4 regions of the Pseudoalteromonas sp. 20-92 genome follow, and region 2 is predicted to be linked to each of the others. Evidence: predicted binding sites of a transcription regulator. Region 2 holds the regulator's gene; each other region holds the start of a gene.

Region 1 (6,073 bases), on a different contig from region 2:
CATTGCATTTCTATTACTGAAAAGTAATAATCTTCATGGAAAAAATAATAAAATTCTTAATTAAGTAAGGGATATACATGGTTGAAGCAGCAGAAAGTACTATTGAGTTTTATCAAATTTTTGAAATATCGTCCGATTCAAATTCAGTGCGAAAGATAGATTTAGACGATGCAGATGCAAATGATGTATTAGTTTTTGTTAAAAAGCTTGCCAATGACGCTAGATATGGAGCGTCTCAACGACAAGCTACTTTTCTTGACAACTCTGCTGTAAAAAATAATCTAATTAATTCCTTAATTGACAAAAAAGATAAAAGTAGTATTTCAAAAATAGCTGAACACCTTTTATCTTGTGAAGTTGAATATAACTCGAAGCATGGCAATTTTAACGAGATTAGGAAAGGTTCATTATTAGTTTCTAACTTTGAGAATAAAGGGGAAAACTATATTTTAATAGCCAAAATTGATGTAGAGAACTTTTTTGAAACAGAGCACTTAAAGCTATTAAAAGGTTTACCTCTAGATAAAGGTGTTTATAAAACCTGTTTGGTTAATGTAAATGTTAACGAACTTGGCCAAGAAATTTATTTATCAGATACGAATTCAACAATATCCAAATTTTGGTGGAATACGTTTTTAGAATGTGAGTTTATTCGAGACTCACAGTTAAATACCGACCTAGCCTTTAGCCAGTTAAGCTCTACCCTAAGTCAGGTTAACAAAGTGTCCCCTGTTGATCATGCTTATCTAAAAGGGAACCTCACATCTTATTTTACTACGGCAACTCACTTTAACCCTGACGAAATGATTGAGCGTGTGGTCGGAAATTATGAGCCAGAAAGTAAGGAAGTTAACACTGACAAAATTAAAGATGATTTAAAAAAAACTTGTAGTAAAGGGAAGTTTGATACTTCATTTGAGATAGACATAACACCGATCAAATCGAAATTAAAACGTACTATTAAAATTGATGATGATATTGAACTAAAAATAAAAAGCGGTGATGTGTCAAAAATCTATCACTTTGAACATCAAAAAAATAACTTTATCGCTATAAAAGCTAAATCGGGATACGGAAACTTTAAAAAGCTGGATGTGTCAGATGATTGAATTAGAGGAAACTTTAGCCGACTTAAATTTAGATATAAGTTTTAAGAAAAACTTTAATAGAGACAACATTATTCGAGAATCAGAGCCATATATAAGGTTCGTTTCTCAAATGTCAGCTACTAAAATATCTTTATATGAGAATAATGAATGGAATCAATATTTAGAATTAAATGTCGGGGTGGCTTTAGATTATATAACTGAAAATTTATTGAGTCTATCAAAAGAAGACACTGAGTTTAGTTTAAGAGTTGAAATTGATAAGCCGAGTTCAGGTTCATTATACTTCTATTCTTACGATAACTTTAAAGGTGCTCTAAGTTGCAATTTAAAAAAGGCTTTAAGTGAAGTTGACAAAATAACTAGCTCTTATGATTGTGTATCCCTGTTTGCTAATAATAAAAAAATATCATTTGAATCTTCCGTAAAAAGTAACTACAACTCTGAAAATATTTTTCATAGGTATAATTTCGATATCAAGCATCGAATTACACCTGAACATTTGTTTATTTGGGGGAGAGCACTTAACTCAATTACACCAGACAATATATTTAATGTGTTAACAACCTATATGTCTCTTGTGATTTTTAGTAATAAAGTCAAGAAAGAAGGTGAGTTGTATCACTTCTTTTTTAATGGTGCTAACTCTATTGCCCTAAAAGTTAATTTCGATAATGATACGGGAACTATCTTAAGAGAGGTTCACGATTTATTTCACTGGGTTTTTGAAGACACTGGGGCTGTTGCTAAAATATCTATAATCCGCAACATATTTACGACTAATGGCTTTACTGAATTAGGAAATGCTTTTTCACAAGAAACTATATACGCAATAGAGTCCAACCACCAGTTGTATCAAGAAGACAATGTAAAACAATATTTTGAGATAAAAAATAAGGTTGTAGATTTTATATTTGGCCTTAGTAATAAAATGTCTGAATCATACGACTCTTACTACAATTCAAATAAAGTTAACTTAGTAGCCATACTATCTTATATAGTGACTTTGGTTGCTATCAGAGGAATGTCTAGGAGTAATTTTGATTCAGCGATAGACCTTTTTTGTTATATTTCGTTAGCATTTTTTATCGTGGCACTAGTATATACAAACTTAGTAGAGAGCGAATTAAACAAAAAAGTTATTTTTCATCAAAAGCAAAAAGATGAGCTTTATAGCCGATATAAAAATATGCTCTGTGAAGTAGAACTTAATCAATTATTTGATAGTCCCAGCTATGATGACGCTAAATGTAAAAGTGAAGAGGCTAAATTTCACTTAGTTGTGTACTTAATTTTAGCTATTTTTATTGTTATAGACTTAATAATTATTGGTGTCAGGCTTTCGCTACCTAGTTAAATTAATAATTGCCATGCATGCTTACTTAAAATTGACTTGCTAATTAGTTTGAATATTTATCAAAGTCAGGAGAATAGCTCTTCCCTGTTAATTCCTTTGAGGCCCAACTAACGTTAATACATATTAACGTTAGTTGGCAAAGGCTTAATATTTCAAGGATACTTTTTATAGTCGTGAGTGAGGGCATTCCGAATTATAAAGCTGCGTTTAGAGGCTGCTATGCAAAAATGCTAAGTAAGTCACTATTGAAAGTAATCCCAGTTAAATTATTTTCTTTCACAAGAGTTTTAAATGCGGCATTACAGTAAATTGATTTACCACCTTGTATGCTCGACTTAAAAATTAGATTTAGATCGGACTTAAAGGCCAGAGATTTTAGACCATCTTCAAATCCATCTAGATAAGCTTTTTCCGTCAAATCTTTATCTTCTTCTTCTTCTTCAAAAATTAGTGGGTTGAATAAAAATAATTCTTTCTCACAATTCAATGGAACAAATTCCCCGCAGCCTTGTAAATGATTACCTATGGCCGTGTAAGCTTTTTTATTTAACACCAAGTAACTCGAAAATAAGTTTATATCATAGTCTTGTTGCTCAGCTTCTTTCTCAACTTTACAGTTAAACCCATTTTCTACAACGTCTAATATTTTAGCTTTCCCTCTTGGGAAATCATCCATAGCTATTTTCACTGCCTCGTTAAAACTGCTCTCTTTTTCTTTAGCAATTTGCTTTGCCATAGAAACAGTCGTGAGGTCGATTATGTCGTATGTTTTTGATGGCTTATGTATTTTGAAAATTACTAGATCCCTTTCCATAACTCATCCTTTTTTTCAAATATTCTAGCAGGTAACATGCCTGTTCTAATAAGCATTTTTGTATTTCTAAGCTTATTTAAGAACACTGTCTTATCTGTAGCCATACTCTCACCTAACATTGCGCCAATCCATGTTTCATAGTTATATCTATGGATTTTACGATGCGGCGGTGCGTTAGTAGTTGATCAATCAATTATTTTGAGGTAAGAAAACCGTGTTGGTAACAAGGTAAAAATTTCGTTATTTAGTTGTTCTATATCAGAGATTTTTAACGAAGTTGGTGTCTGATTTAATCCTTCAAATTGATTAAGTATTATTACGGATTGGTATCAGTGCGGTTTGACTCATTAGCTAAAATGGGGGAAGTTGTTCGATACTTATAAACAGGCAAAAAAACGGCTCTTGAGAGCCGCTTTTTTAGTAAAAGAAGAATTAACAATTAGTTTCTTCAGCGTTTACGCCTTCTTTAACATTTTCACATGCATCTTCTACTTTGTTTTGCACGTCAGTTACTGCTTCGTCAATACGTTCACCTGCGTCTTCTGCATGATTGTCTTCACAACCCATGATGAAAAAACTTGCGAATAGACCGATTAGTGCTGCTTTTACAGTTGTTGAATTCATAATGTAATTCCTTGTAATGTTAATTAAGTATAAGTGTTTGTTAGTCCTATGGGTTATCTACCTGGGTGATTTACCACGTAGTGCACCTGAAACTAATGAAATCACTAAAAGTACTAAAAAGATAAAAAATATAATTTTTGCTATACCAGCTGCGGCACCTGCGATGCCACCAAAACCTAACACTGCAGCGATTAAAGCAATAACTAAAAATGTGATTGTCCAGCGTAACATTGTTTTCTCCTTGGTTTATAAATTTTGCTCACAATAACTAATGCCAGTTACATGCCAAAGTGTATTGTTGTTTAATATCATGCACTTATGTTTTTTGTGTGTTTTGGGTAATTAGTTGATTAGTAACTTTTACGCTTTGCTATGTAAGTTATTCACACCGTTACACATTGCTGGTAAATATTCACTAAATACATTTGTTTTGGTAAGACCAATTAACAATTTATCCTTTGTTTTTGTGTTTCCTATGATTTTTCATGTTTTTTTTATTTAACCGGATAGTTAATTAACAACTTATATATAACTATTAGCTATAGTCATTATTTCCTGTAACTATTGTAGGCTGCGTGATTGCAAGGTTCTGGTATGTAAATTAGTTGAGTTTTATGTTGATTATAGTTTAATTGGTTTTACCAATTTACAAGGAGTAGACAAAATAATTAGTTTTGTTATTATCCAGTGAATAAATATTTAATTAAATCGATTTTTTATTTTCGATATGGGTTTCAAGGGGGAGAAAAATGGATATAGGTGCTCTACTCACAACGGCTGGTAGCTTAATGCTTACTGGTATGGTTGGGGTGTTTGTATTTCTGTCGATATTAATTGGTGCAGTAACGCTTATGTCTAATTTGGTGACGCGCTATAGCGAACCAGAAGCATCACCAGCTAAATCACCGTCTTTTAAATCTCAAGGTGTGCCTAATGAGCACATCGCTGCTATTAGTGCTGCCATTGCTCAGTACAAATCAAATAATAAATAAGGGGCACACACATGGCTAAATTAAAATTAACAGAATTGGTATTACGCGATGCGCACCAATCATTGCTCGCAACACGTATGCGTTTAGACGATATGCTACCGATTGCTAGCAAGTTAGATGATGCAGGTTATTGGTCTATTGAATCGTGGGGCGGTGCTACATTTGATTCGTGTATTCGTTATTTAGGCGAAGATCCGTGGGAGCGTATTCGTGCGCTTAAAAAAGCGATGCCTAATACTAAACAGCAAATGCTATTACGCGGTCAAAACCTATTAGGCTACCGCCATTACGCTGATGACGTAGTTGAAAAATTTGTAGAACGCGCACATAAAAATGGCGTTGACGTATTTCGTATATTTGATGCAATGAATGATGTACGTAACCTAGAAACAGCGATTAAAGCGGCTATAAAAGTAGGCGCGCACGCTCAAGGTACTATTTCGTACACAGTTAGCCCAGTTCATACACTTGATATGTGGCTGACTCTTGCTAAGCAATTAGAAGATTTAGGCTGTCATTCAATTTGTATTAAAGATATGGCGGGCTTATTAAAGCCTTACGATGCTGAAAAACTAATTAAAGCACTTAAAGAAACCGTATCGGTTCCTATTGCTATGCAGTGCCACGCTACAACAGGTTTAAGTACTGCTACTTACCAAAAAGCGATTGATGCAGGCATTGATATGCTCGATACCGCTATTTCATCAATGAGTATGACATATGGACATTCTGCAACTGAAACTATCGTATCGATAGTTGAAGGGACTGAGCGTGATACTGAGCTTGATTTAAACCACCTAGAAGAAATTGCTGCTTACTTTAGAGATGTGCGTAAAAAATATGCGGCATTTGAAGGTAGCTTAAAAGGGGTTGATGGGCGTATTTTACTAGCTCAAGTACCTGGTGGCATGCTTACAAACATGGAAAACCAACTTAAAGAGCAAGGCGCAGCCGATAAGCTTAATGAGGTTTTACTTGAGATCCCACGTGTACGTGAAGATCTTGGTTTTTTACCTTTAGTAACACCAACGTCGCAAATTGTAGGCACTCAAGCGGTACTTAATGTGCTAACAGGCGAGCGTTATAAAACAATTACTAAAGAAACTGCTGGCGTATTAAAAGGTGAATATGGCTTAACACCAGCACCAATGAATAAAGAGCTACAAGAGCGTGTGCTTGA
Region 2 (6,073 bases):
TTAGCTCTAGGCAATATTGTTGGTTCAAACATTTTTAATATATTGGCTGTGTTACCGCTCGCAGGTATTATTAATCCATCCATTATCGATCCGTCAGTAGCGAGTCGAGATATACTCATTATGATTGGTGCAACATTTGCTCTTATCATCATGTCATTGAACTTTAGAGGCACCCAACGCATCAATAGAGTGGAAGGTGGCTTATTGCTTATCGCATTTTTGGGCTACCAAGGGTATATTTTTAGTCAAGTAGGGTAAATAATGACGACGCTGAACTTTATCGAACAGGGTCTTCGTGTTCTCAATATTGAACGCCAAGCACTTAATGACATAGCGCAATATGTAGATGAAAATTTTCATCAAGCATGCCAATTAATGTTTGACTGCGAAGGTCGAATTATTGTTATTGGCATGGGTAAATCAGGCCATATAGGTAATAAAATTGCAGCAACACTTGCAAGTACAGGAAGCCCTGCCTTTTTTGTACACCCAGGCGAAGCTAGCCATGGCGATTTAGGAATGATCACCAAAAACGATGTTGTCATGCTTATTTCAAACTCAGGTGAGACGAGTGAAGTTTTAAATATTATCCCTGTTTTAAAACGCCTTGGCGCAAAAATAATCGCCATGACAGGCAATACTAAATCGACCATGGCAACACATGCAAATGTACATGTATGCATTAAAGTAGAAAAAGAAGCATGCTCTTTAGGGTTAGCACCAACGGCGAGCACTACAGCGACTCTTGCTATGGGCGATGCGATGGCAGTGGCTCTGTTAGAAGCTCGTGGTTTTACCGCCGATGATTTTGCGCTTTCTCACCCTGGGGGCAGTTTAGGCAAACGATTATTACTAACCTTAAAAGATGTTATGCACAGCGGCGCAAATACACCTATTATTAGCGTCTCACAAACCGTAAAAGATGCACTTATTGAAATGTCAGCCAAAGGCCTTGGTATGACAGCCATTGTTGATAAAAGTAATCAGCTAGTGGGATTATTTACCGACGGTGATTTACGCCGTATTTTAGAGCAAAGACTAGATATTCATACAACACAAATAGACCTTGTTATGACTAGGTCATGCACAACAGCGACACAAGATATTTTAGCTGCTGAAGCGCTTAATATAATGGAACACAAACGTATAAATGGCTTAATTGTTGTTAATGAGCAAAACCAGCCTATTGGCGCACTAAATATGCAAGACTTATTAAAAGCAGGAGTATTATAAATGCAATTTGAAGAACTCTATCAACCGCTGAGTGCTGATGCAAAAGCACGTGCTAAAAAAGTAAAATTACTTATATGCGATATTGATGGTGTATTTTCTGATGGCCGAATTTATCTTGGCAATCAAGGTGAAGAGCTCAAAGCATTTAATACAAAAGATGGTTTTGGCATTAAAGCGCTTATAAACAGTGGCTTTGAAGTTGCTGTTATTACTGGTCGCCATTCGCAGATAGTGCAACAACGTATGACCAGTTTAACAGTACAACATATTTATCAAGGTCAAGAAAACAAGCTTATTGCTTACGAAGAGCTAAAAAACAAGCTTCACCTAAGTGATGATCAAATTGCCTACATTGGTGATGATGGCCCCGATATGCCGGTAATGGAATTAGTCGGGTTTGCCGTTGCAGTTAACGATGCTCACCCACTAATCAAGCGTTTATCACATTACACGACACAGATGCTGGGTGGTTTTGGCGCAGTGAGAGAACTAACCGACTTACTTATGCTAGAGAACGACAAACCACTTACTAGCAAAGGTACTAGTTCATGAATACAGCGCGCATAATTTTAAGCGTTTTATTCATCAGCTGTATGGTTTGGCTTTGGTACCCTTATTTTGCACAAACAAATATGACAGCTCAGGTTGAAGCTGAAGTTATCGCTAAGCCTGATTATATTGCTATTGAGCTAAAACAAACGGCCTATGATGAAAATGGTAAAATTAATCATAAAGTTACAGCTGCTAAAATGGAATTATATCAACAGTTAGGCTTTACCTTTTTTGAAAAGCCCATTTTCACCTTATATAACGAAAAACAAACATGGCGAATAAATGCAGACGAAGCAACGTTATATGAAGGAAAACAATTAATTTTAGAAGGTAACGTGGTTGCCAAGAATCTTACTGATAATGCAATGATAGACAAGATTAATGCGGATAATATTCAAGTAGATATAAAACTACTCACGATGCGTTCAGAGCAACCCGTTATTGTTACGGGACCCAATTTAAAGATCACCGGTAAAGGCCTTGAAGCCGATTTAAAAACTGAAGTGATAAAACTTATTAACCATACGCGAACTATATATTATGACCAATAAAATTTCAAAAATACTTATTATTCCGACACTTATACTAGCTTTCAACCTTAGCGCTGCTGAACAAGCGATTCAACCTGCAGCGAATCAAATATCAATAAGTGCCGACAAACAAGAAGGCCAATTAAAAGAAAACGTCGGAATTTTTGAAAAAAATGTTGAGATTATTCACGGCAACCGCCGTATTACAGCCGACCGTTTAGAAGTACATAAACGTGATGAATTAGGCGATAATAAACAGCTACTAATTGCAACTGGTAGCCCTGCATATTTCGAAGAAAAACAAACTGATGGCACTATAATGAGCGCCAGCGCAAACGAAGTTCGTTATGATGTAGCTAAACGATTTTTAACCCTTATTGGCGATGCACAAGTATCGCAAGCGGGTCAAAAAATAAATGCCAAGAGTATTACTTACGATATGCAACAGCAATTAATTAGCGCTGAAAAAGACGAAAACTCAACCGATCGTGTGCATACTATTTTAGTACCTATTGAGACTAAAAAAGAAAAAAACGATAAAGGTCAGCCATGAGTACATTAAAAGCAGAACTATTAGCTAAAAGTTATAAAGGCCGCGAAGTTGTAAAAAATGTAGGTCTGGAAGTAAAGGCTGGCAGCATAGTCGGGTTACTTGGCCCTAATGGTGCAGGTAAAACCACAACGTTTTATATGATTGTAGGCCTTGTACCTAGTGATAAAGGCAAGATTTCTATCGACGATAACGATATTACTCTTTTACCTATGCATAGTCGTGCTAGATTAGGCATTGGTTACTTACCCCAAGAATCATCAATTTTTAGAAAGCTTACTGTTTATCAAAATTTAATGGCTATTTTAGAAACACGTAAAGAGCTAAATAAGCAAGCAAGAGAAGACACACTTAACAATTTATTAGATGAATTTAGTATTCAGCACATTCGTGATAGCCAAGGTATGGCATTATCAGGAGGCGAGCGTCGCCGAGTTGAAATAGCGCGAGCACTAGCCGCTGATCCTAAATTTATATTGCTTGATGAGCCTTTTGCTGGTGTTGACCCTATTTCAGTGTTAGATATAAAGAAAATAATTGAACATCTTAAAAATCGTGGTATTGGTGTGTTAATTACCGACCATAATGTAAGAGAAACTCTTGATGTTTGCGAAAAAGCCTACATAGTTTCTCATGGTGAGTTAATTGCATCAGGCACTCCAGAACACGTATTAAACGATAAAACAGTACGTGATGTTTATTTAGGCGAGCAATTTAGGCTGTAACATTTACGCCATGTCTTTAAGCATCTGCTAGTATTAATTATAACAACATAAAAGGATTGTTAGAGATACATGAGGCAATCATTACAGCTGCGCATGGGCCAGCAACTTACAATGACTCCACAGCTGCAACAAGCAATTCGCCTGTTGCAACTCAGTACATTGGATCTCCAGCAAGAAATACAAGAAGCACTCGACAGCAACCCCCTATTAGAGGTTGAAGAACAAGATTACGCCGAAGATTCTGCTGGTAAAAACGAGCAAAAAGCAGATAACGACGATGTCACTGTTAGCGCAAATGCTGATGATGTTCCGAGCGAATATGAGCAAGACAGTGGTGAAGCACTTGCTAAAGATACGCTAGGTGATGAAATGGCTATGGATGTTAGTTGGGATGAATATATGAGCGCAGCCCCAGCGTCATCATCAGGACCAATGCCTGAAGATGAATCTATATACCAAGGCTCCTCAACTGAAACGCTCCACGAATACCTAATGTGGCAACTACAACTGACTCCCTTTAGTCCTACCGATGAAGCGATTGCGATTGCGATTGTTGAAGCCGTCGATGATTCGGGTATTTTAACGCTGAGCTGCGAAGAAATTTTAGAAAGTTTTAATCAAGAGAACGAAGAAGACAACGAAGTTGAACTTGACGAAATAGAAGCTGTTTTAAAACGAATTCAATTGTTTGACCCTGTTGGTATTGCAGCACGTAGTTTACAAGAATGCTTATGTATTCAGCTGAACCAATACGATAAAGAAACACCCTATATTAATGAAACAAAAATGATTTTAACCGAGCACATTGATCTATTAGCTGCTCGCGACTATCGTACATTAATGAAAAAAACAAAGCTCAAAGAAGAAGAGCTTAAAGAAATAATGACTTTAATACATACTCTTAGCCCAAAACCGGCGGATACTATAGTTAGAGAAGAATCTGAGTATGTAATTCCTGATGTATCGGTGAAAAAAATAAAAGGTCGCTGGGTTGTTGAACTAAACCCAGATAGCATGCCTAAAATCAGAGTCAACAGCCAATATGCAGCAATGTCACGCACCGTTAAATCAAGTGGTGATAGCCAGTTTATTCGCTCGCATCTACAAGAAGCTAAATGGTTTATTAAAAGTTTAGAAAGTAGAAACGATACACTATTAAAAGTAACTAATTGTATTGTTAAGCAACAACAAGGTTTTTTTGAGCATGGCCCCGAAGCCATGAAACCAATGGTTTTAAATGATGTAGCAGAAATGGTCGAAATGCACGAATCAACTATTTCACGCGTAACAACTCAAAAATATATGCATACACCTCGCGGTATTTTTGAGCTTAAATATTTTTTCTCAAGCCATGTAAGTACTGAAAATGGAGGCGAATGCTCATCAACAGCAATACGCGCTCTCATTAAAAAATTAATCGCAGCAGAAAACTCAGCAAAACCATTGAGTGATAGTAAAATTGCAGATATATTAGCTGAGCAAGGAATAAAAGTAGCGAGACGTACAATCGCAAAGTATCGCGAATCTCTAGCTATTCCACCGTCAAATCAGCGAAAAAGTTTGATTTAAGACGCTAAACAAAGAGGGTAATGCTTATGCAACTAAACTTAACTGGTCGTCACGTAGAAGTAACTGATTCATTAAGAGATTATGTAAATACCAAATTTGCGAAGCTAGAAAGACACTCAGATCATATTAATAATGTTCATGTCATTCTTGATATAGAAAAATTAAACCAAAAAGCTGAGGCAACGATTCATGTAAGTGGAGCTGAGTTATTTGCCTCTACTGAACATCAAGATATGTACGCCGCCATTGACTCGCTGATTGACAAGCTCGATCGCCAAGTTATTAAACACAAAGAGAAGCTTGCTCGACACTAATATTATGAAATTAAGTTCACTTATATGCCAGGACTGCAGCAGAGCTGCGGTCCTTTTTAATAGTAAAAAAAGAATTTTAGAGTTCATCAGTCAACTTGCTCATGACAAGCTCCCATATCTTTCTCAACAAGATATTCTCAGCGCCTTAATGAATAGAGAAAAACTGGGAAGCACTGGTATAGGAAGAGGCATTGCAATCCCTCACGGGCGAATGAGCGGCGCAGAAGAGCCTTTAGCACTCGTATTAGTAAGCGAAACACCTATTAATTTTGATGCAATAGATAATCGCCCTGTTGATATATTTGTTGCACTCATCGTACCTGATGGCGATAACCAGCAGCACTTAAAGACGCTCGCAACGATAGCTGATAAACTAAATAATAAAGATTTTTGTAAACAGTTACGCAGCGCAAAATCAGATACTGAACTGTATCAAGTTATTGTAGAACAATCGTAATTAACATAATGGGTGATAAATGGAATTAATTATCATAAGTGGCCGTTCCGGTTCTGGAAAATCGGTTGCTTTACGCGTAGTTGAAGATTTAGGTTATTATTGCGTAGATAATATTCCAATTAATCTGCTACCTTCTTTAGTGA
Region 3 (6,073 bases), on a different contig from region 2:
ATACCCAAACTTGTACCATAACCGAAAAACCACTTGGGCCGAATGATATTGTATGGCGTGAAGATATACGTATTTTATTAGCTGAAGATAATCAAATTAATCAGATTGTCGCCGCAACAACATTGAAAAAGATGGGAATTAGTGTTGTAGATATTGCGACCAATGGTAAAGAGGTACTTGATTACTTAGATCAAAAAAATACTATTGAGCCATACTCTCTTATTTTAATGGATTGCCAGATGCCTGTTATGGACGGATATCAGGCAACAACTTTAATTAGAAATAATGAAGCAAGAGATAAAGCAAACGCCATTACAATCATAGCAATGACAGCGAATGCTATGACCGGTGATAAAACTAAATGTTTAGATTCCGGAATGGATGACTATATATCAAAACCAATTGCCCAAGATATTTTATTTGAAAAGCTTTTAAAGTGGCTTCCTCACTCTGTAAAATAGACATTCAACCACATTTTCTTACATATATTTAGTTGTTCTAAAATTAGTCGTTGGTACTATAAATTAATCTTGAGCAATACTATATTGCTCGTTAATTTAAAGGATTAACGAATGAATAAAATAATAATAACGCTATGTGCCTTGTATCAGCACAAAAACTAGCAATACAAACAACACAAGCACTAATTACAACCGACTCCGCAACTGTATTTGCATATAACAAGACCCTAAAGCAGCTTGAGAGCATCAATTTACTAAGCGCAAAAAGCATTCAACTTACCCTACCCAATAATGCGATTGGTTTTGATGTAGCAACACTTGCCAATGCCGATACCAAACAAGCACTAATTTTAGCAAACGACGGGGTTTATAAAACCAATAGCGATAAAACAACATTATTGTTTACTTATGAATCAGTGCTTAATACATTAAAAGTAGATGAGTTTGAGAAAATTGATTTTGTTTTTGATGCCAATAACGATGGCTTAAGTGATATTTTTATCCCTAATTTAACAAGCAGCACCTTATATGTTCAAAACAAAGACGGCAGCTTTTCAGGAAAAGGGCTTTCTCTAGAAGTTAACATTAACAATAAACCCGTCGTTATTGATTTTAACCACGACGGCTTAAACGACCTAGTATTTTCAAACGACTTTGGAGCAGATGTACTCCTTGCTAATTCAGAGGGCTTTGAGCAAAAGCTTACCTCAATTGACTTTGACATCGAGTTAGGCGAACTAAGTAATGGTGAAACTCGCAAAATAAAGCAAATTATTGATATTAATAACGACGGATTTCTAGATTTTACAACCAGGCAGTTTAAGCCTACGCAAGGTATGGATTCGTTAGATATAAAAATAGCACATACTTTATACCTAGGGAGCGCTAAAGGTTTTACTAGTACGCCCATTACCTTATTTGAAACACAGGGCCCTAGTGAGTTATTACTCAAAACTGATTTTAATAATGATGGCTTAATTGATTTACAAAAAATGGATTTAGATATTGGCTTAGGTACTATCGCGTCTATGGCATTGGGCGGTGGCAGTACTGATGTAGATGTAGAAATGAATCTTTATAAACAGCAACCCGACGGCTCATTTGCCAATAAATCGAGTATCGAACTTGATTTAGAAATGGAAGTGGGAATGAACGGCAATGATTCCAAACCAGCGCTCTATTTAGGCGATATTAACGGCGACAGCTATATTGACGCGGTATACAAATACAGTAAAAAAACACTGTATATTTATTACGGAGAGCAAGATTCACTGCTAAATAAAAAACGTAAGAAATTAAAATTAACGCTGCCTAAAAATAACAAAGATATTCTGTTAGTTGATATAAACCAAGATGGTAAAAAAGATTTTGTATTTAAATTTACCGAAGAAGATGGCACCAGCAAAATAGAAACACGGTTAAATTAAACCAATAAAAACGCCCAACTGAATTAACCGTTGGGCTTTTTGACTTAAACCTGCGAGTAACAGTCAGCTTTACTCTAAGTAATAACACTTAAGCAGTTACGTTTAGCAGTGAATCACCTTCACTTAAACCAAATTTCTCTTGCACTGATGCAAGGATTAATTCTTTATCTTCATCTGACAACTGATTTGAATACTCAGTTAATAGCTCATCTAAATAGCTGACTACTTCATCTGTATCGACTGATTCTAATGAGTTTTGCGGCGGTGGCGGACGCTGGCCTTCTGCCCGTCCTGCATCACCAATACTTTTAGCATCAAATTCAAGTTCGCCCATTAAATCAGCAAGCTCTTTAGTGGGTGCAATACCTTGCTCTTTAAACGCCGCTTGAATACTTTGCGCATCGTCGCTAGTTAAGTTTTCTGCATCAAACTGTGCAAGCGTTTCTTTAATAAAATCGCTTTGCTCTGTTGTTAGCTTTGCTGTTTGGCTGCTTTGTTGCGACATCAAACTGGCAGAACTGCTGTTAATACTATTAATCATTTTAGTACCCTTTCAACGTTCACGACGAGGTGGTTTATGATCGCTAAGCTCTTGTTCACTAATTTCGCCATTACCATCGGCATCTATAGAATCAAAAATTGTTTGTGCATCGCCGTGCGGTGGTTTTTTAGCACTAAACTCTTCAAAGCTAATTACACCATCGCCATCAGTATCAATAGTTGAAAAATCAGGTCTTTCAGGAGGATTGTCACCCCCTCGTGCAGCTACATTAGCTGAAAAAGCAATAGATAATATTGCCACAGTGGCAAGTGTTGAAAAATGCTTCATAGTAATAACCTCGTATTTAAGAATTAAATTAAGATTACGCTTTAAAAACGCAAACAATGTGCAAACAATAGGGAAGTAGTAAATTATTTTGATAAAAAAATTAATTTAAAAAGTTATGGTTGATTGCATTGCAATCAATATATAAGCTAATAAAATAATACGATTAATAACTGACGAGCAGTTGCGTTACTGCCCTTAATTCTCAAAGCTGATATACTGCTTGAGCCAATTAAACAAACAAATACAGAGCACTTTCATAAATAATGATTAATAACCAACCCTACTTAGCAGGCAATCTGTGAAAATACCTAAACGCCTACAACCTCTTGTTGATGATGGCCTTATTGACGAAGTTATAAGCCGACTAATGAGCGGCAAAGAAGCCGATGTATTTATTGTGCGTTGTGGTGAACACATACGCTGTGCAAAAGTGTATAAAGATGCCGTTAAACGTAGCTTTAAAAAAGCGGCACAATACCAAGAAGGCCGAAAAGTACGTGGTGGACGCCAAGCCCGTGCTATGGGCAAACGCTCTAGCTATGGCCGTCAATTAGAAGAAGAGATTTGGCAAAATGCCGAAGTGGATGCGCTATCTCGTTTAGCCGGTGTGGGTGTACGTGTACCTGATACTTACTTTTGTATTGATGGCGTGCTGCTTATGGAGCTCGTGTCGGACGAGGATGGTAACGTAGCTCCTCAACTAGGACATGTCGTTTTTAGTGAAGAGCAAGCGATTGAGCAGTATAAACTCATGATACATTACATTAAGCTTATGCTTTGCGCAGGTATAATACACGGTGATTTATCTGAATTTAATGTACTTGTAGATAATAACGGCCCTGTAATTATAGATTTACCGCAAGCAGTTAACGCTTCAGCAAATAACAGTGCACAAGCTATGTTTGCACGCGATGTAAATAACATACGCCGCTACTATGGTGAATTTGCGCCAAGCATACTAAAAACTCAATACGCTAAAGAAATGTGGGCACTATTTGAAGAGGCCAATTTAACGCCTAATTCAACGCTTACAGGTGAGTTTGAAGACAGCGACGAACTTGCAGATGTAGATTCTATTCTTGATGAAATCCAAGCGGCAGAATATGAAGAGTTTGACCGTTTAGAGCGAATTAAAAATGCTGACGATGATGAGTAGATCATCATCATAGCTCACTAATCCCCCCCTTACTGCGGGTGCACAAATCGGTAGCCAACCCCATAAACAGACTGAATAACACTTTCAGTTTGTGTCACTTCATCTAGTTTTTTACGCAACTTTTTAATATGGCTATCAATAGTACGGTGGCTCACAATACGCTGATCGGCGTACATAGTGTCCATTAAACTATCGCGCGAATAAATACGATTTGGGTTGTTAAACAAAGGTTTAAATAGCTGAAATTCAAAGTTCGTTAGCTCTATGCTGCTTGATTTGTATTTTACGTTGTAGGTGCTCTCATCAAGCTTCATTGTTGACTCTGTAACATCACTTGCGTTATTTAATCGCCTTAATATAGCTTTTACGCGTGCCACCAGCTCAGCATAACTAAACGGCTTACAGATATAGTCATCAGCACCTAACTCTAGTCCAAGTAATCTATCTATTTCTTCGACTCTTGCCGATACCATAATAATAGGCACGTTTGAAAAGCGCCTGATTGCTTTACACAATTCAATGCCACTTTGGCCTGGTAACATTATGTCGAGTAAGATTACACTCGGGCTGTTAATTTCAAGCCAAGGTAATACTTCATTCCCGTGATGTATTTGATGAGTGATAAAGTGGTGGCTGCTTAAAAAGTCACTCATTAAGTTAGCTAGCTTTACTTCATCTTCCACAATCAGTATTTGTTCACTCATAGGCATCTCTGTAAGTAACCTCAACTTTATTTTTATAAACTAAATAGTTGGCAATCTAATAATAATAGCAAGGCCGCCTAAGCTGGCTTTTTCTGCAGCTATTTCACCATTATGGCCTTTAACTATATGCTGGCAAATAGATAAGCCTAAACCAGAACCCCCCTCTTGGCGATTACGCGAACTATCTACTCGATATAAATACTCAAACAAATGCGATAAATGCGACTGCTCTACACCTACGCCATTATCTTCAATTATAAGCTCTAAGTAGGTTTGCCCTTTAATACTTATATTGCTAGCCGTTAATGAAATAGTTGAGCATTGTGCATAGTGTACTGCGTTCATTAAAATATTATCGAGTAGCTGCAAAAGGCGTGTTTTATCTGCTTGTACAGTTATGTGTTTAGCGCTATTTAGTAAATGAATTTTTATATTATGTTGTTCAAGCACAACCTGATATTTTTGCTCAATAGTATTTAATAATAACGCCATGTCAGTAGGTTGCATAGTGTAATGCATACCCCCTAACTCTGCGCTATTGAGCATATGCAAGTCGTCTATTAAGCGTTTTAAATGCAAAGCTTCATCGTTAGCCGAACTTATATTTTTTGCGTTCGGTTCTCGTATACCAAGTAGCATAGCTTCAAGTTCACCGAGTAAAATGCTCATTGGCGTCCTAAGCTCATGAGAAATATTAGCAAGCCATCGCTTACGTACTTGCTCATCTTTAGCGAGTGTAAATGCAAGGATATTAAAATCTTCGCTTAATTGGCCTAATTCGTCTTTTCGCTCAAGCGTAAGTTTGGTCTCGTAATTACCTTGCGTTAAGCGATGCATACCGTTAGCAATTTGCTTTACTGGGCTTACTAAGTGGCGAGACAATAAAAAGGTAACCAGTAATGTAAGCACTACCGCAGCTAAAGCAATAAACCATAGGTAGTTAGTTTGTTGCTGTAAAAAATCAAGTTCATAACCATCCACCAAGCTATCTCTTTTAGAAACAGCTAAGTAACCCACTACTTTATCGCCCACTGTAATTGGGGTTGTTATATATTTTAAACCGCTGAGATACTTACCCACTACTCGCTGTTTATTTTCATCAAGTAAAGCGTAGTGAGCAATATTGTCCGGTGGTGGGCGACGATCCATCCCTAAACGAACATGATCGGGTGGCGGGTGTCGCATCACCCCTCCCCTGGAACCCGGACCTTTTGGTGGTCTAGGTAAAAACTGGCTATTTTCTAGCTGCGATTCAACAAGCTTTCTAAAATTTTCGCCATCGCCAACAACGCGTTGCCATGAGGGGGTTTGTTCGTATTGCTTTGCAAGTTGTACAACAAGTGGCTCTAGCGCTTTTATCTCTTTTGCATTAACAAAATCAATTACGCCTTGACCTATACTCCATTGTATAAGTATCACCAGCCCTGCAATAACACTAAAAGTAAAACTAAATAGTATTAAAAAAAGTTTATTATGAATTTTCATTAATGCGTGTT
Region 4 (6,073 bases), on a different contig from region 2:
CAGATAAAGTGGTAGAAGCTGTGTGGGGTTTTTTCTCTGCTTATGCGCTGGTGTTTATTATTATTATGCTAGCGCTTATGGGCACGGGTATGGATAACATAACGGCGTTCTCTGCCACTGCTGCTTGTTTAAATAATTTAGGTCCAGGTTTGGGTGATGTAGCATCGCATTATGGCGCGATAACTGATGGCGCTAAATGGTTGCTTACTATTGCGATGGTGTTTGGCCGGTTAGAAATATTTACTTTACTTGTGTTATTTACGCCAACGTTTTGGCGTGGATAAAGCTAACTGTTTTATTTAAAAAATACATTACAAGGGAGAGAATATGCCAATAAGCAATCTTAATAATATAATTATTGGCAGCTTGGTCGACCTAGAAATTTTAACGCCTACCAGTAGTAAACGCATTAAGACTGAGATGGTGGGATTACTTGATGATAAATTTATCATTTTAAATTATCCAAGCTCAAAACGCTTACCTGCGGCAAGTGATTATTTACGTGACGGTATAACCGTTGTCGTGAGGGCTTTAATAGAAGGCAGCGGTGGGAAAGTAATTGCGTTTCGTCAGAAAATTATGTCTATTTCTTCTCATCCGGCTCGGCTTATTTTTATAAACTTTCCTGAACAGGTTCAGTTATTTAGTTTGCGTTCGCAAACGCGTATCCCTACTTTATTACCTGCAAAGCTAAAACTAAGTGACGACAGAGTACTCGAAGGTGTTATTAAAGATATCTCATTAACGGGAGTTATGTTTGATGTTAGAAGTAATAAAGAGCTTGAAAGTATAAAAGATATGCAATGTACTATTATGCTAGATAGCAGTGCGCAAAATTTTGAAGGCGAAGTGTGTAGCGTTAAAGAGCATGATGCGGGGATCAGATGTGGTATTAAACTATTAGCCAGTGAAGATGAAATGAATACCTTTATGAAAGAGCACTTTATTGATCCCTCCATGCTCGAATTCGAAGTCGGTTAAAAGAGATTTCGCTATTTTGCAACAAAATAGCGATTGCCTGCTTTATAGATGAAAATTATTTGGTTATTATTTTTAATAATTAAATAAATAATATAAAACAGTAGCTTAAAATAATAAAAGATTACCATAATCTAATTTCATGTAATAAACCCAACCAAAATAAAGCTGAATTTTTGCTTTAAACCTCATTTAAAATATCTAAATTCATAATTTGTGGTTTTTTAATCTAAATTAACCTCTTGTTTTTATTGTCTATTTTGTTTTTTCCATATCGCTGTGTTGCTAAAAAGCAACAGGAAAGCACTTGAAATTTATCCATATTACGATTTTTTATTGTTAACCACATGAAAAATAATAACTTTTAAAAGTTGGCACCTAAGTTGTAATAGTCATGGTGTACTGAACTTAAGCGTGATTTAAAGTAAGACACCTTAATCGCACACACATAAATTTGAAGGATACATATTATGAAACGCATTAATAAAGCACTAGCACTTATTGCATTAGCATCTTCTTCAGCCGCTTTTGCTGCAACAGACTTTGATACACTTGATGTAGACGGCAGTGGCACAATTAGCCAAGCAGAAGCATCAGTAGATGCAAAGTTAATGAGCATGTTCTCAGAACTTGATACTGACCAAAATGGTGAGTTATCAAAAGAAGAATTTTCAGAAGCTTAATTAACAAGTATTTATCCTGAGTTGCCAAAGACAACCTAAGTAGGCAAGGAGCTTACGAAAGAGGGTAACAAGGAAGTGAAAAATTACGTTTAAGCTAAACGAAGCAATTTTTTTGATAGAACATTGAAGGATTAAACTATGAAACATTTAAATAAAGCACTGGCACTTATAGCTATAGCGTCTTCTTCAGTTGTATTTGCAGCATCAGACTTTAATAGCCTTGATATAGATGGTAGCGGCACAATTAGCCCAAGTGAAGCGGCAGTCGACACCGATTTAATGGCTGAATTTATCGAGCTAGATACCGACGGTAGCGGTGAGCTTTCTAAAGAAGAGTTCGCTAATTACTAGTTAACCAGAGTTCAGGTTAATTAATCTTTTTTCAGATTAAACATTTTTCACAGTCAGGGATCTTTGAAAAGGACTTCCTCTTTATTATTTAGGAAATTATTATGAAAACATTAAACACAACACTGGCCGTCATCATTTTAGCATCGTCGTCAGCTGCGTATGCCGCCGTTGATTTTGCCTCTTTTGATATCGATAGTGACGGGGTTATCACCAAGCAAGAAGCGCAAGTTAACGCGCAGTTAGTGAAATTATTTGATGACTTAGACACTGACGGGAATGGTGAGCTTTCTAAAGAAGAGTTTGCAAAAGTACAGTAACTCTAAAATGATAATTAACACGCGATTATCAACGATTAAAGCCGCCTTCGCCAGCGGCTTTTTATACGTCATAAGACTACAAAAATATAGCACTTACCTGAAATAGTTTTTCTACCACATTAATGTGTTTTTTATCGATTAAAAACATAATAACGTGATCGCCTGACATAATAATGGTGTCGTCATGAGCAATGAGTACGTCGTCATTTCGTACAATTGCCCCAATCGTTGTACCTGCAGGAAGTTTTATATCTGCAATAGCACGGCCAACCACCTTTGATGTATTCTCATCACCATGGGCTACCGCTTCAATCGCCTCTGCTGCACCTTTGCGTAATGAGTAGACGTTAACAATGTCGCCACGACGTACATGTGTTAGTAATGCCGAAATGGTGGCTTGTTGAGGAGATATGGCAATGTCTATTTCTCCCCCTTGTACTAAATCAACGTAAGCACCACGCTGAATAAGTACCATTGTTTTTTGTGCGCCCATACGTTTTGCAAGCATGGCTGACATAATATTTGCTTCATCGTCATTGGTTACGGCAATAAATACATCAACTTGATCAATATGCTCTTCTGAGAGTAATTCTTGATCTGATGCGTCACCACAAAATACAACTGTGTTATCTAGCATTTCTGAGAGTTGCTCAGCACGCTCTTTGCTACGCTCAATTAATTTAACTGTGTGGTTTTTTTCAAGTGAGCGGGCAAGGCCCGCGCCAATATTACCGCCACCCGCAATCATAATTTTTTTGTAAGAACGTTCAAGTTTTTGTAGTTCGTTCATTACTGCGCGTATATGTTTTGTAGCGGCAATAAAAAATACTTCGTCATCGGCTTCAATGACCGTTGTACCTAGTGGTTTGATTGCTTTACCTTGGCGGTAAATAGCGGCAACACGGGTTTCTACATTAGGGATGTGTTCTTTAAGTGCAGACAATGCATAACCGACGAGTAAACCGCCATAATAGGCTTTCACTGCAACTAACGAGAGCATGCCATCGGCAAACTGCAATACCTGTAATGCGCCAGGGTAGTCGATTAAGCGACGAATGTACTTGGTCACGAGTGCTTCTGGGGCAATGTAATGATCGATTGGCAAGTCGTCGTTCTGAAAAAGTTTCTCGCGGTATTTTAAATATTGCTCTGAGCGAATACGGGCAATTTTAGTGGGCGTTTTAAAAATACTGTACGCCACTTGGCATGCAACCATGTTTACTTCATCTGAACTGGTTACTGCAATAACCATATCGGCGTCTTCAGCTCCAGCTTGACGTAATACATCAGGATGCGCACTGTGTCCTACTACACCTTGTAAGTCGTACTTATCTTGAAGTTCACGTAATCGGTTACCATCTATATCAACGACTGTAATTTCATTCTGTTCGCCTACTAAATTCTCAGCGAGTGTTGCGCCTACTTGGCCAGCACCGAGTATGATTATTTTCATTATTTACCCGTGTTATAAGTAGCAATTAAGAGCCATTTTTAAATTATAAGAATGGCTAATTTACAGTTCATTAATTTTAGATTTTTTTAACTAGCTTAGCGTAATAAAATCCATCGCTTTCGCCTGGTAGTAGCTGTAACCCTGGCATTGTAACGGTGTCTTTGTCATGCAGAGGAATGTGCTCTGCATCGTCATTATTAGCTAAAAACTTAGCTACTTGTTGCTGATTTTCTTGTGGAAGAACCGAACATGTAGCGTATACCAATGTACCACCTGGTTTTAAAAGTGGCCAAATACTATTGAGTATATCACCTTGTAACTTAGCTAAATCTTCGATGTCTGATGCGCGACGTAACCATTTTATGTCAGGGTGGCGGCGAATTACACCAGTGGCCGAACAAGGCACATCAAGCAAAATACGATCAAATAATTTTTCGTCCCACCAAGTATGTGGTTGCGAGGCATCACCACATTGCAAGTCTGCACCTAAGCCAATACGGGTAAGGTTTTGCTTAACACGTTCAAGTCGAGTTGAGTCGCTATCGAGTGCAAGTACGTCTGCGTCAGCAAGTTCTAATATGTGACAGGTTTTTCCGCCAGGTGCTGCACAGGCATCTAAAATAGTGTCATCTGCTTTAGGCTCTAAAAAGCGTGCTGCAAGTTGTGCTGCGGCATCTTGTACTGAACATGCACCTGTATCAAACTCTGGTAAGGAAAATACATCGCGTGGTTTAGCGAGCTTAATTCCGTCTATAAAGTCAGGATTTAAGGTATGTTCAATATCGTTCGCCGTTAGCATATCGCTGTATTCTTGCGTGCTATATTGTGCTTGATTCACACGTAACCACATAGGTGCTTGTTGTTGGTTTTCTGCAAGTATGTCTTCCCAGCTATCTGGGTAGGCCTCTTTTACTTGTTTGATAAACCAATTAGGGTGGTTGTATAAACACACAGGGATAAGCTTCGCTTTTTCTTCAAGCTCAACTTGCTGGCGTTGAAAACTACGTAATATAGCGTTAATAAGCCCTTTTAAACCTAAAGCACGTAATTGAGCAAGTGCATTTACAGTTTCAGATATTGCTGCGTGCGGCGGTACACGCATGTGTTGTAGTTGATAAATACCTACATATAATAAAAATTGAAATATTCTGCGTTTACCTTTTAGTGGATCTTCCACTAAATGTTGGCAGTAGTTTTCAAGGCTAGGTAAGTAGCGTAAAACGCCATAACAAATTTGTTGTAGTAGCGCTTTGTCTTTTGGTGGTAAGCCTTGGCTAGCAAATGGCAGTTCTTGATTAAGCGAAGCGCCTTTATCAACTACGTTATATAAAGTTTCAGCGGCAAGCGCTCGTACGTTTTGAACATTACTCATTGTTTTCGCCTAATACTGTGCCAGGGGTAACCCAGTCACTACGACCATTTAAAAAGTCGTTAATTGCCATTGGTTTTTTACCTTGCGGTTGTAATTGCGTAATACATAAAGCATGTTCACCACACGCCACTATTACGCCATTTTTGTCGCTTGATAAAATTTGCCCAGGATTACCTGATTGCGAGGTAACCTGCGCTTGATAAATCTTTACTGTTTGCCCACTCATTTGAGTAAAGCACACAGGCCATGGGTTAAAAGAGCGAATGTTTCGCTCAATTTGCAGCGCACTCATGGACCAGTCTATATTAGCTTCCTCTTTAGAAAGCTTTTTAGCGTAGTTAGCAAGTTCATCGTTTTGAGGTTCAGGCGTGATCTCACCATTAGCTAATTTATTAATGGTTTCAATTAACGCATCTGGACCTAGCTCAGCAAGCTTGGTATATAAACTAGCGCTAGTTTCTGTCGTGCTAATAGGGCAGCGGCTTATATGTAGCATATCGCCGGTATCTAGCCCTTCATCCATTTGCATTATTGTTACGCCGGTTTGTTCATCACCTGCCCAAATTGCGCGTTGAATAGGTGCAGCACCGCGCCAGCGCGGTAATATAGAACCATGCACATTTAAACAACCTAAACGTGGAGCTTCTAAAATAGCTTTAGGTAAAATTAAGCCATACGCTACAACAATCATAATGTCGGCATTTAAGCTTGTTAGCTCTGCTAGTGCTTCATCATTTTTTAATGATTGTGGCTGAAAAACCGGTAAGTTGTGCTCAAGCGCTAGCGCTTTTACTTCACTGGCTTTTAATTTTTTACCACGACCGGCAGGGCGGTCTGGCTGGCTATATACACCCACTATTTGATGTTCGCTTTGTATTAGCGCTTGTAAATGACGTGCGGCAAAATCCGGCGTACCGGC

What was found. Region 2 encodes sigma-54, which starts transcription at its own class of promoters, with help from an activator protein. Its sites were predicted from a motif close to GTTGGCACGNNNNTNGNNT; they were not measured.
Region 1: NRL14_RS16660 (DUF1328 domain-containing protein) is a predicted target of sigma-54. The motif match lies at 4,173-4,191, and genes of this name have one in related genera.
Region 3: NRL14_RS00820 (EF-hand domain-containing protein) is a predicted target of sigma-54. The motif match lies at 2,765-2,783, and genes of this name have one in related genera.
Region 4: NRL14_RS18345 (EF-hand domain-containing protein) is a predicted target of sigma-54. The motif match lies at 1,349-1,367, and genes of this name have one in related genera.

Annotation. Positions count from the first base shown of each region.
Region 1 covers NZ_JANJGQ010000023.1:1,352-7,424, forward strand. Annotated here, with positions in the region: gene NRL14_RS16640 (nucleoid-associated protein) at 78-1,109, shown strand; gene NRL14_RS16645 (hypothetical protein) at 1,102-2,463, shown strand; gene NRL14_RS16650 (hypothetical protein) at 2,681-3,199, opposite strand; gene NRL14_RS16655 (hypothetical protein) at 3,710-3,901, opposite strand; gene NRL14_RS16660 (DUF1328 domain-containing protein) at 3,959-4,132, opposite strand; gene NRL14_RS16665 (OadG family protein) at 4,651-4,893, shown strand; gene oadA (sodium-extruding oxaloacetate decarboxylase subunit alpha) at 4,905-6,073, shown strand, end outside.
Region 2 covers NZ_JANJGQ010000004.1:20,607-26,679, forward strand. Annotated here, with positions in the region: gene NRL14_RS05310 (calcium/sodium antiporter) at 1-258, shown strand, start outside; gene NRL14_RS05315 (KpsF/GutQ family sugar-phosphate isomerase) at 262-1,233, shown strand; gene kdsC (3-deoxy-manno-octulosonate-8-phosphatase KdsC) at 1,234-1,785, shown strand; gene lptC (LPS export ABC transporter periplasmic protein LptC) at 1,782-2,336, shown strand; gene lptA (lipopolysaccharide transport periplasmic protein LptA) at 2,326-2,868, shown strand; gene lptB (LPS export ABC transporter ATP-binding protein) at 2,865-3,590, shown strand; gene NRL14_RS05340 (RNA polymerase factor sigma-54) at 3,660-5,159, shown strand; gene hpf (ribosome hibernation promoting factor) at 5,186-5,473, shown strand; gene ptsN (PTS IIA-like nitrogen regulatory protein PtsN) at 5,478-5,930, shown strand; gene rapZ (RNase adapter RapZ) at 5,950-6,073, shown strand, end outside.
Region 3 covers NZ_JANJGQ010000001.1:192,095-198,167, reverse strand. Annotated here, with positions in the region: gene NRL14_RS00835 (PAS domain S-box protein) at 1-461, shown strand, start outside; gene NRL14_RS00830 (VCBS repeat-containing protein) at 596-1,888, shown strand; gene NRL14_RS00825 (hypothetical protein) at 1,977-2,429, opposite strand; gene NRL14_RS00820 (EF-hand domain-containing protein) at 2,442-2,717, opposite strand; gene NRL14_RS00815 (PA4780 family RIO1-like protein kinase) at 3,016-3,873, shown strand; gene NRL14_RS00810 (response regulator) at 3,903-4,577, opposite strand; gene NRL14_RS00805 (ATP-binding protein) at 4,617-6,062, opposite strand; gene NRL14_RS00800 (hypothetical protein) at 6,062-6,073, opposite strand, start outside.
Region 4 covers NZ_JANJGQ010000028.1:41,959-48,031, forward strand. Annotated here, with positions in the region: gene NRL14_RS18335 (TrkH family potassium uptake protein) at 1-284, shown strand, start outside; gene NRL14_RS18340 (flagellar brake protein) at 328-981, shown strand; gene NRL14_RS18345 (EF-hand domain-containing protein) at 1,449-1,661, shown strand; gene NRL14_RS18350 (calmodulin) at 1,800-2,012, shown strand; gene NRL14_RS18355 (calmodulin) at 2,114-2,329, shown strand; gene trkA (Trk system potassium transporter TrkA) at 2,406-3,782, opposite strand; gene rsmB (16S rRNA (cytosine(967)-C(5))-methyltransferase RsmB) at 3,859-5,154, opposite strand; gene fmt (methionyl-tRNA formyltransferase) at 5,147-6,073, opposite strand, start outside.